Regions from separate parts of the Pseudoalteromonas sp. SG41-1 genome, predicted to be linked through region 2. Evidence: predicted binding sites of a transcription regulator. Region 2 holds the regulator's gene; each other region holds the start of a gene.
The links. Region 2 encodes FliA, which starts transcription of late flagellar genes. Its sites were predicted from a motif close to CTAAAGNTNNNNNNNNNNNNGCCGATA; they were not measured.
Positions count from the first base shown of each region.

Region 1: H5203_RS19685 (DUF5610 domain-containing protein) is a predicted target of FliA. The motif match lies at 2,117-2,143, and genes of this name have one in related genera.
Region 3: H5203_RS17640 (DUF4402 domain-containing protein) is a predicted target of FliA. The motif match lies at 1,730-1,756, and genes of this name have one in related genera.

Region 1 is NZ_JACJFL010000052.1:24,993-28,278, reverse strand. Features, by position in the region: gene H5203_RS19695 (RNA-binding protein) at 1-124, shown strand, start outside; gene murI (glutamate racemase) at 87-902, opposite strand; gene H5203_RS19685 (DUF5610 domain-containing protein) at 966-2,087, opposite strand; gene trmA (tRNA (uridine(54)-C5)-methyltransferase TrmA) at 2,517-3,286, shown strand, end outside.
Region 2 is NZ_JACJFL010000005.1:87,589-90,874, reverse strand. Features, by position in the region: gene H5203_RS05605 (chemotaxis protein CheA) at 1-261, opposite strand, end outside; gene H5203_RS05600 (protein phosphatase CheZ) at 276-1,040, opposite strand; gene cheY (chemotaxis response regulator CheY) at 1,058-1,441, opposite strand; gene H5203_RS05590 (RNA polymerase sigma factor FliA) at 1,482-2,192, opposite strand; gene H5203_RS05585 (MinD/ParA family protein) at 2,219-3,079, opposite strand; gene flhF (flagellar biosynthesis protein FlhF) at 3,072-3,286, opposite strand, start outside.
Region 3 is NZ_JACJFL010000041.1:5,961-9,246, forward strand. Features, by position in the region: gene H5203_RS17630 (molecular chaperone) at 1-592, opposite strand, end outside; gene H5203_RS17635 (DUF4402 domain-containing protein) at 601-1,071, opposite strand; gene H5203_RS17640 (DUF4402 domain-containing protein) at 1,082-1,675, opposite strand; gene H5203_RS17645 (SPOR domain-containing protein) at 1,795-2,427, opposite strand; gene galU (UTP--glucose-1-phosphate uridylyltransferase GalU) at 2,549-3,286, opposite strand, start outside.

The sequences.
Region 1 (3,286 bases), on a different contig from region 2:
TAATGCTATTGCAAAATTAAACGATAGCGAGTTCCAACAACGTACATTGAAAGTTCGTGAAGCAAAACAAAAACAAGATGATGAATCTAACTCTTTTCGTTCTGAATCGGATCAATCAGCGTAACTAGCTCCACCGGTTGCTTATCAACATAAATCGAAGCCGTTGCGTAATAACGTAGCGGCTTTTTCTTGCCTGTACAATTAGCATCAAGCTCATCACTGCAATCTATATTATGCCCTTTGAGTATTGCACACACCCGTTTGGCTATTGCTACGCCGGAATCAAGTAATAATACAGTGCTGTTAAAATACTCATTCAAACCTTTTGCTAAAATTGGGAAATGCGTACAACCTAACACGACTACATCCACTCTTTTATCAATAGCGAGACTATCGAGCTCTGCAACTAGTTTGTCTTGGGTAATCTTTTTACTTTGATATGTTTGTTCCGCCAACGTTACAAGTTCAACACTAGCATATAAATGTACTGTGACAGCTTGACCATGCTGGCTTATCAACTGTTGTGTATAACTACTTTGTACTGTTGCTGGTGTGGCCAATAAGGCAATATGCTGTGATTTAGATAATAAAGCGGCGGGTTTAATTGCGGGTACTACACCGACGATCGGTATCGTGGTTAATTCGCGAAGTGCGCTCAGTGCTGAAGTAGATGCGGTATTACAAGCAATAACTAACACATCAACGTTTAATTGTTGTGTTTCTATAAAAATTAATAATCCGGTGAGGCGCTGAATTATGGTTTGTTGACTCAGCTTTCCATAAGGTAGGTAGGCGTTATCCATAAAATAACTATAACGGCCATCAGGTATGTATTGCTGAATATGCTTCAGCACTGTGGTACCACCAATGCCCGAATCAAAAACCATGATATGAGGTGACAAACAACTCGCTCCTTATAATAACTAAGCTGAGCAGTTTGCCACGCGGTGTACTGAAAATAAAGCTTATGCTTCACTCTCTAGTGCTGCTGAGCGCAATTTATTCATTTGCTCAAACATCGATTTTGTATAGTCGACTAATTTGCCTATTTCCTCTTGGTCTTGATTTAACCATTGTAAAATGCCTGACAGTTCATTTTGCAAACCAAGATCACCCGCTTTATTAAAGGCATTTTTTAGATCGTCATTAAATGGAGCTATTTTTTCAGCCACAGCTTTCTCTGGTGTTGGTTTATTCTCTTGATAGCCTTTTATTGCTGCAAACGTTTTAGTTTGCTTTAAGTCCATTGAAAACGCGACGAGCTGTTCGTTGCCTAGGTTGAGCTCTTGTGCTTGTTCAAAGGCTTGTTCCAAATCACCACCAAAAAATGTTTTACTAACATTTTGCAAGTCTTCCATCATTGCATTAATAGCCTTTTGTTCATCTTCGTTTAAGTCACCATTTACTGACATGCTAAATGATAACTCCCGCGATTGTGATGATGCACTGGCATAGCCTTCATTTTGACCATTACGCTGATAACTACTGGCTGATTGCTGTTTAAATGCATCAGCAAAACTAATACTCACTTCGTCACCTTCTGCAGTGGTGAAGTTATACTGAGCATTATTACTTAAACTTAAATACTGTGCTTGAGTAACACTGACAGAATCCGGTTTAGGGTTAAATAAATCCTCTTCAAACTCATCCAGGCCATTAAAAATACCTTCTTTGGATTTTTCTATGCCCTGCTCAATTTCGTCGTTTAGAATACCGGTATCTTTTAATTCACCATAAGCATCATCAATACCTGTTTGCACACCTTTGCGTGCATCACTAAGCATACCTTTGAGTTTTTCATTATCGGCTCCATTGACTTGCGCTTTCTTAACGGCACCAGTTACAAAGTCCAAAACGTTTTTGACGATTTCTTCAAAATCAAATAGTGGCTTGTCTTTTTTCTCTTCCGCGACAGGTAAGCCTAAAGCCTCAGCCATTTTGTCACCTAACACTTTTGCTGCTAATTCTTTACCACGTTGCTGGTAACTATCTTGAGGCGACTGTATTGTAGGTTGCTGTAATGCAGCTTTGTTACTGTATTTATTGACGTTGTTGTTTGGAACAAAGCCAAAGTTGCCAATTTTCATGATCCGACTCCTATTTTTGCTTACTTAAGTATCGGCCCAAAAATAAATAACTAAAGTAAAATGTACAAAAAAACAGCATTTGCTATTACTCAAAATTAGGGCCTGTTGACCTTTAAGGATTAAAATTTGTTCAACCTCGGGGCGATTTAATCGCGGCGCGAGATTTGTAACCTAGTGGGCTAAGTAAAAATTGAGCAACAAAGAGTTAATCGCCCCTAGGCAGAACCCTTCGGGCAGCGCGCGTTTGGCATTTATGCTACGTTATCGCCTATTTATGGGGAATAACCACACTACATAGGCTCTGCCTTGCCTAAAAACCAAACGCACAGCTGCAAAATTAACCTAGAAAGATAAACAGACCCTAGACAAATAATCCCTGCCCCCTACAATAGCGCCGATAAACAGCATAATGAAATAAGGTAGTAGGTAATGGCGGTTATAAAGATCGATACAACAGGATACGACGCACAGTTAAATGAAAAAGAGCAACGTATCATTGCGCAATTCCAACGCTTTGGTGTTGAACAATTAGAAGTCTTTGCCTCTGAGCCAATTCATTACCGTCAACGCGCTGAATTTAGAGTATGGCACGATGGCGATGAGTTATTCCACATTATGTTTGATCAAGCCACCAAAGACAAAATCAGAGTCGATGTGTTTGACCCTGCAGCGCCGCTAATTGGGGAAGTAATGCAGGCAATGATCGATAATCTTAAAGGCTGTGAAGTCTTGCGTCGTAAATTATTCCAAATAGATTATCTTTCTAGTTTAAGCGGTGAGATTTTAGTGAGTCTGCTTTATCACAAACCACTCGACGAAGAATGGCTAGCAGCTATCAAGTCACTAAAAGAATCATTGAGTGAGCGCTTTAAAATTGATTTTATTGGGCGTGCTCGCAAACAAAAAGAAGTACTCGGTGATGATTTTGTTACTGAGCGTTTAACAGTTAATGGCCAGCAACTTATTTACCAACAAGTTGAAAACAGCTTTACGCAGCCAAATGCTAAAGTAAACATTAAGATGCTGGAGTGGGCACAAGACTTATGTAAACCACTAAAAAATGATTTACTAGAGCTCTATTGTGGTAACGGTAACTTTTCAATTGCCTTAGCTGGTTCGTTTAATCGTGTATTAGCAACCGAAATTTCTAAATCGTCAGTACACTCAGCGCAGTATAATATTGCTAAAAATAACGTAAC
Region 2 (3,286 bases):
CTCAGAATTAACCTTACGAACACCTTGACGCAATAAATCGAAAACGTTTTCTGCACCGTGACAAGCGTCAACTAGCTCAGTCATACTTAAAAAACCTGCGCCGCCTTTTACCGTATGAAAACCACGGAAAATTGCATTGAGTAATTCGGTATCATCTGGGTTATTTTCAAGCTCCACCAGCTGTTCTGACAAAAGCTCAAGAATTTCTCCAGCCTCTACTAGAAAATCTTGTAAAATATCTTCATCGACTTCAAAGCTCATGCAGTTCTCTCCTCTTAGAAGCCCAAGCTTGATAATAAATCATCAACATCATCTTGCCCTGAGACAACATCATCACGAGATTCTTTATCAATAATTGGCCCTTCAGGGCCTGCAAGTGTATTTTCAGCAGGCGGTTTTTCAATGACTGGTGCTATTGTTTTTGTTTCGCTATCATCTTGGCTACCAAATGCTGTCAACAAGTGGATCAAGCTGTCTTCTACTTCTCTAACAAGCTCTATCACTCGACGGATCACTTGACCTGTTAAATCTTGAAAATCTTGTGCCATCAAGACATTGGTCATGAGTCCTTGCAACTCATCCGTTTTAGTTTGCGAGCTATTCATGAACTTATCTAAGCTGTGGCATAATGTTTTAAACTCACCTAGCTCAATTTCACGATTCATTAAACGATCCCAAGTGGGTTTAATGTCTGAAATATCATCTGCAAGCTGTTGGGCAATTGGTAAACTTGCTTCTACAGCATCCATGGTTTTATTAGCAGCGTTCTCTGTCATTTCCATAACATAGTTTAGACGCTGCTTAGCATCGGGGAGTGCGTCTTTGGTCAAATCAGCTAAACGTGTATCAAGCTCAAAATTTTTCAACGCATCATGAAGCTGACGCGTAAGTTTGCCTACTTCGGCAAATAATTCTGATTGCTCTTTTGACGCCGCATCAATAATTAACTGATCAGCTTTATCTTGTTCACCATTTTCAAGGTAAACCACAAGCTGCCGGGCTTGTTCTAAACTGATCTGAGGCGCAGCTGGTGCTGACATAAGCCTCTCCTATTTATTTAACCTAAACGCTCAAACACTTTTTCCAATTTGGTTTTCAGTGTTGCGGCTGTAAATGGTTTAACGATATAGCCGTTAACACCAGCTTGTGCAGCAGCAACAATTTGTTCTTTTTTAGCTTCTGCTGTTACCATTAAAACAGGGATGTGTTTCAGGCTGTCATCGGCCCTGATAGCGCGCAAGAGGTCAATTCCTTGCATGCCAGGCATGTTCCAATCTGTTACTACAAAATCAAATTCTTGATTCTGCAACATCGGTAAAGCTGTTGAGCCATCATCAGCTTCTTGTACATTTGTAAAACCCAAATCTCTTAACAGATTTTTGATAATACGTCTCATCGTCGAAAAATCATCAACAACAAGAATTTTCATGTTTTTATCCAAAACATCCTCCGGTGAGGTCTGAACCTATATTTACTTACTACTAGTTAATCCAGTCATTGATTTTTGCTTTGAGCTTAATCATCGCCTGACCATGTATCTGACTCACACGCGATTCGCTTACATCGAGTATATGTCCAATCTCTTTTAAATTCATTTCATCATTATAATAAAGCGACAATACTAACCCATCTCGTTCAGGTAAAGATTGTATAGCTGTTAATAATGATTGATTAAAACGTTCATTTTTAACGTTATTAAAGGGCTTGTCTAGTGCTAAATCATGTCCCACTGGTGTGATAACATCTTCATCAATTCCCAAGTCTTCTATACCTAAAACCTTACTTGAATTTACATCACTAAGAATATGATGGTACTCATCTAGCGTAATATCAAGTTTTTCAGCAACTTCACTATCTTTAGGTTCTCGATTCAGGCTGCTTTCTAGCTCACTAATCGCTTCAGCAACTCTGCGGCTATTACGGTGCACTGAGCGAGGAGCCCAATCACCTCGGCGCATTTCATCCAGCATCGCACCACGAATACGAATGCCTGCAAAGGTTTCAAAGCTTGCACCTTTAGTCGCATCAAAGTTTTTTGATGCTTCAATTAACCCTATCATCCCCGATTGAATCAAATCATCGAGTTGCACACTCGCGGGTAAACGAGCGATCAAATGACAAGCCACTTTTTTAACTAAAGAAGCATGTCGCTCAACAATCACATTTAAATTTTGTGTCGATTGATATCCCATCGCTTTATTCACCGATGCCGTCATAGTTAGCCGTTTACTAATTTTTCTATGAAAAATTCTAAATGGCCAGATGGTTGATTAGGTATAGGCCATTTAACTGCTTTTGTCGCTAATGTTTTAAATGCAATTGCCGCTGGAGAATTTGGAAATAAATCAACAATTACTTTTTGACGACGAGTTGCTTTACGCATGTTTTCATCATAAGGGACTGTTGCAACCAATTCCATTGAGACATCCAAAAAGCGATCCGTTACTTTTGAGAGCTTAGCAAATAGTTCGTGGCCTTCACGCATACTGCGCACCATATTAGCAACTATTTTAAACTTATACACACCATGCTCACGACTCAACACTTTGATTAATGCATAAGCGTCGGTTATTGAGGTCGGTTCATCACATACTACTACCATGACATCTTGCGCTGCGCGCGAAAAACTTAATACCATGTCAGAGATACCAGCAGCAGTATCAACAATTAATATATCAAATTCGGTATTCAACTCACTAAAAGCACGAATTAATCCAGCATGTTCTGATGGAGAAAGTTCCACCATACTTTGTGAGCCTGACGTCGCTGGTACTATTTTAATTCCTGCAGGCCCTTCAACTAAAATTTCATCGAGCTCACATTCACCTGATAGTACATGAGATAGATTACGTTCAACCCGAAGCCCTAACATCACATCACAATTTGCTAAACCCAAATCGGCATCCAGAACTAACACTCGGTTTCCGAGCTGACCCAACGCAATCGCAGTGTTAAGTGAGACGTTAGTTTTCCCTACGCCACCTTTACCACCTGTTACAGCGATAACTTTAACGCCGTTATTATTGTTTTGACTCATTTTACGCAGGCCACTTGCTTGATCTAATACTGTGTTAATCATACATCCCTACTGTGCTTGACGCTACTGCTTGGCGTCGTGAATGTTGTGCTTTTGTTCTTTTTAAATACAATTGTTCTGCTTTTTTTACTAATTTCTCTGCATTGGCGACCCGAATGTCCTCTGGAACGCGCTGACCGTTAGTAAGATACCCTATTGGAAGGCGATTTTGAATCGCTATACTAATAATCTCACCTAAACTTAATGATT
Region 3 (3,286 bases), on a different contig from region 2:
TTATATAAGCGCTGAGTTTTCCATAACTACTAAAGTTGTTATGTCGTTGCAGTTGAACTTGAATTTTTGGCTTGGTCTGATTGGCATTTTTTATAATCTTTGCCTGAGTGATCGTAACATTAGGTTGTTCTGGCTGCTCACGGTAAACAACGGGAATACTAAAGCTCATAATCATGTTGATCTGTATTCCTGATTTTTGCTCTTTATTTTCGTTAGGTAGAGCTTGAAATAATAAGTGCGAGCGGTATTCGCCTTGCTGCAAATCTTTTGGCTTTCGAATTGCAATTTTAACGGTTTGTTTTTCACCTGCTGCTAAGGTCACTTGCTTAGGGGATAAACGTGTCATTGGCGATAAACTGTTTTCGGTCACTTGCGCTAAATTATTATAACCCCCACCTGGTAAAGCTTGTTTTTCACTCCAAACTACTCGATACGTTCGTTGTTCATCAGAATTATTGATCACCGTGACTTTAGCACTACGCTGGCGTTCATCAAAAGTAACACGGGTAGGTGAAATCAATAAGTTTGCCATGGCCATTTGGCTAAAAAATGCTGTTAGTAGCACACACATCACTGTTAATTTATTGAACATATCAGTCCTTAGTAGTCAATCGAAATTTCTAGGTTAGTAGTTGAGGAGTAGTCGCCATCTGAATAACTTTTACTACTAGGTTTTGTTATTAATGTGCCGCCAATAAACACTTTCGCCTCACCTAAATCATCAGTGATGGTAGATTTTGGAAAGCCATTAAGACGTACTTCAAAATCGGCGCTGCTGCTACCCTGTGCGTTGTGCTGTAAGGTTACAGAATTAACTAATTGCATAGTTAATTCTGTATGTGCAGGAAAATTGGTTAGTAATAGCTCAGCAGGTCGTCCTTTCTCTAGTACATAAATTTTACCCATAGTATTTATGTCACCGTTCGCTTTGATTATCACGGAACTAACATTACTGTTACTTGGTATGACTAACGTGCCAAAATCAAGCGACTGTTGCTCTATGGTATTTGCGAAATGGTTAGGGCTGTAAATTAAAATACTTACAGCCACTGCATAAGGTAAAAGTCGCACTAGAAGCGATTTAATAAGCGACTTCGATTTGGAAAGTACCTGTGTATTCAACATCTTTGTAAGGTACTGTTGTTACTAAGTTATCTGTAGACAATGTGGCACCAATAGCAAATTCAACTTCACCTTTTTCACTGGCGATTAAGTTTGGCGTTGTCTCGTCATAAGCCGTGTTTATGTTTGGTCCACTAGTAATAAAGAACTTCCAACCATCAATTGAGAATTGCGGCTCACCCGCTCCTTTTGATGCAGATTCAAGCCTTCCTGTGCCTGGTTTAGTAATAGTAAGTGCCGCATTAGGTACTACATCTGACACTGTAAAAGTAGCAGGTGAACCTTCTTCAATGACTGAAATTAAAGCATCTCCGTCATCATTTTTAGTGGTTTTAATTGCTGCATTAGGGTTGGGGTTAATTGTCAGTGTCGCAAATTTGACGCCATCAGCTTGTGCTACAGCACGTATAGTACCAAAACTAAGATCTTCCCCCTTACTTAAAACAACAGTGTTTTGTACTTTAACTGTTGCAGAAAAGTCAGCGCTTGTCGCTAATGTAGGAAAAGAGTGAATTAAAGAAAAAGCGCTAATAATAGCAAGAGATCGTTTCATATTAAATCCTTATAAAAATGGGGCATTACCATAAAGAGCCCCTATCATAAGATTTATCGGCAATTAGAACAATTACTTTAAGATTAATTACATAAAAATCAGATAAATAATTGGCTTAGTTAAAGTGGCTCACCAACAAACGGAGCACTCAGGCATTTTTGGCCTAAACTTTGCGCTAAAGAACAAAATAGATTGGCCTCAGTATAATTTTGAAATGGCCCAACTCGTAACCCATACATGGTAACACCTTTATTTTGACGCTCAGTCATTACAAAATCTAATTGGCTAAATGCCTGTGGATATTGCTGCTGTAACTTTGTTATTTGTGTTCTCACTCTTTGCGGTTTTAAATACAGCCCAAGTTGCGCGCCTGGCAGTGAATTGTTATACAGTGGCTGGGGGCGGTTTTCGATAGTTTTTGAGGAGTTAGCAGTATCAGGGGTCTGTATTTTTTCAGCATAATGAGCCACCGTAACATTATCTTCGCGAAGCACCGCTGGGTTTTCTGCAATATCAGTTTGAGAGGAAAGTGCCATTATTAATAGTTGCAAGTCTTCCTCCATCGCAGCTAAACGAGTAATACTCTCTTGTTGCGAGTGCCATTGCTGAACATACTCTTTGACTTGTTGATCAGAAATTAATGCAGGCTGCTGTTCCACCGGGTTAGCATTAATACTACTGCACCCACTAAGCCAGACAGTTGCTGTAACCAACACTGTGGTATACCAAGCTTGCTTTTTAAAACACATCATCTGTTAGCATCAAAAATAAATAATGCCATATTATAAGCAAAGTCAGTGCCAGTTTCAGGATTTTTAAGCAATAAAAAAGTGCCACTAAGGCACTTTTATAAGTTAGGCTCAATAAATGAGCTTAAACTAAGGTTTTAATAAAATCACTTAGTTCATCTTTAAATTCATCACGACGCAGTGCAAATTCAATAGTAGCTTTTAAATAGCCCAACTTACTACCACAATCATGACTACGCCCTTTTATCGCATAAGCAGCAACAGATTCTTTTTCCATCAACATAGCAATTGCGTCTGTTAACTGAATTTCGTCGCCGGCGCCTGCGGGAGTTTTTGCAAGTAATGGCCAAATATTTTTACTTAGCACATAACGACCTACCACAGCCAAATTTGATGGTGCGCTATGCACAGGAGGTTTTTCAACCATATTAAGGATCGCTGCGCTTTGCCCTTGTTCAAGCTTTACGTCGCCTAAATCGACCACACCAAACTTATCAACATCCTGCATAGGCACAGGCTCAACCATTATTTGGCTTTCGCCGTTTGCATTAAAGCGAGTAATCATTTCAGCTAAATTATCTTTTTGAAGATCGCTTTCAACGTCATCAATAATTACGTCTGGTAAAATAACCACAAACGGTTCGTTACCAATAATCGGCGCAGCGCAGTTTATTGCGTGCCCTAACCCTTTTGCTTCACCTTGGCGAACGTGAATAATTGTCACATCTTTTGGACAAATAGCTTGTACTTCAGCAAGTAACTGACGTTTAACCCGCTTCTCTAGCGTTGCTTCTAACTCAAAGCTGGTATCAAAATGGTTTTCAATAGAGTTTTTACTAGAGTGAGTCACTAATACAATTTC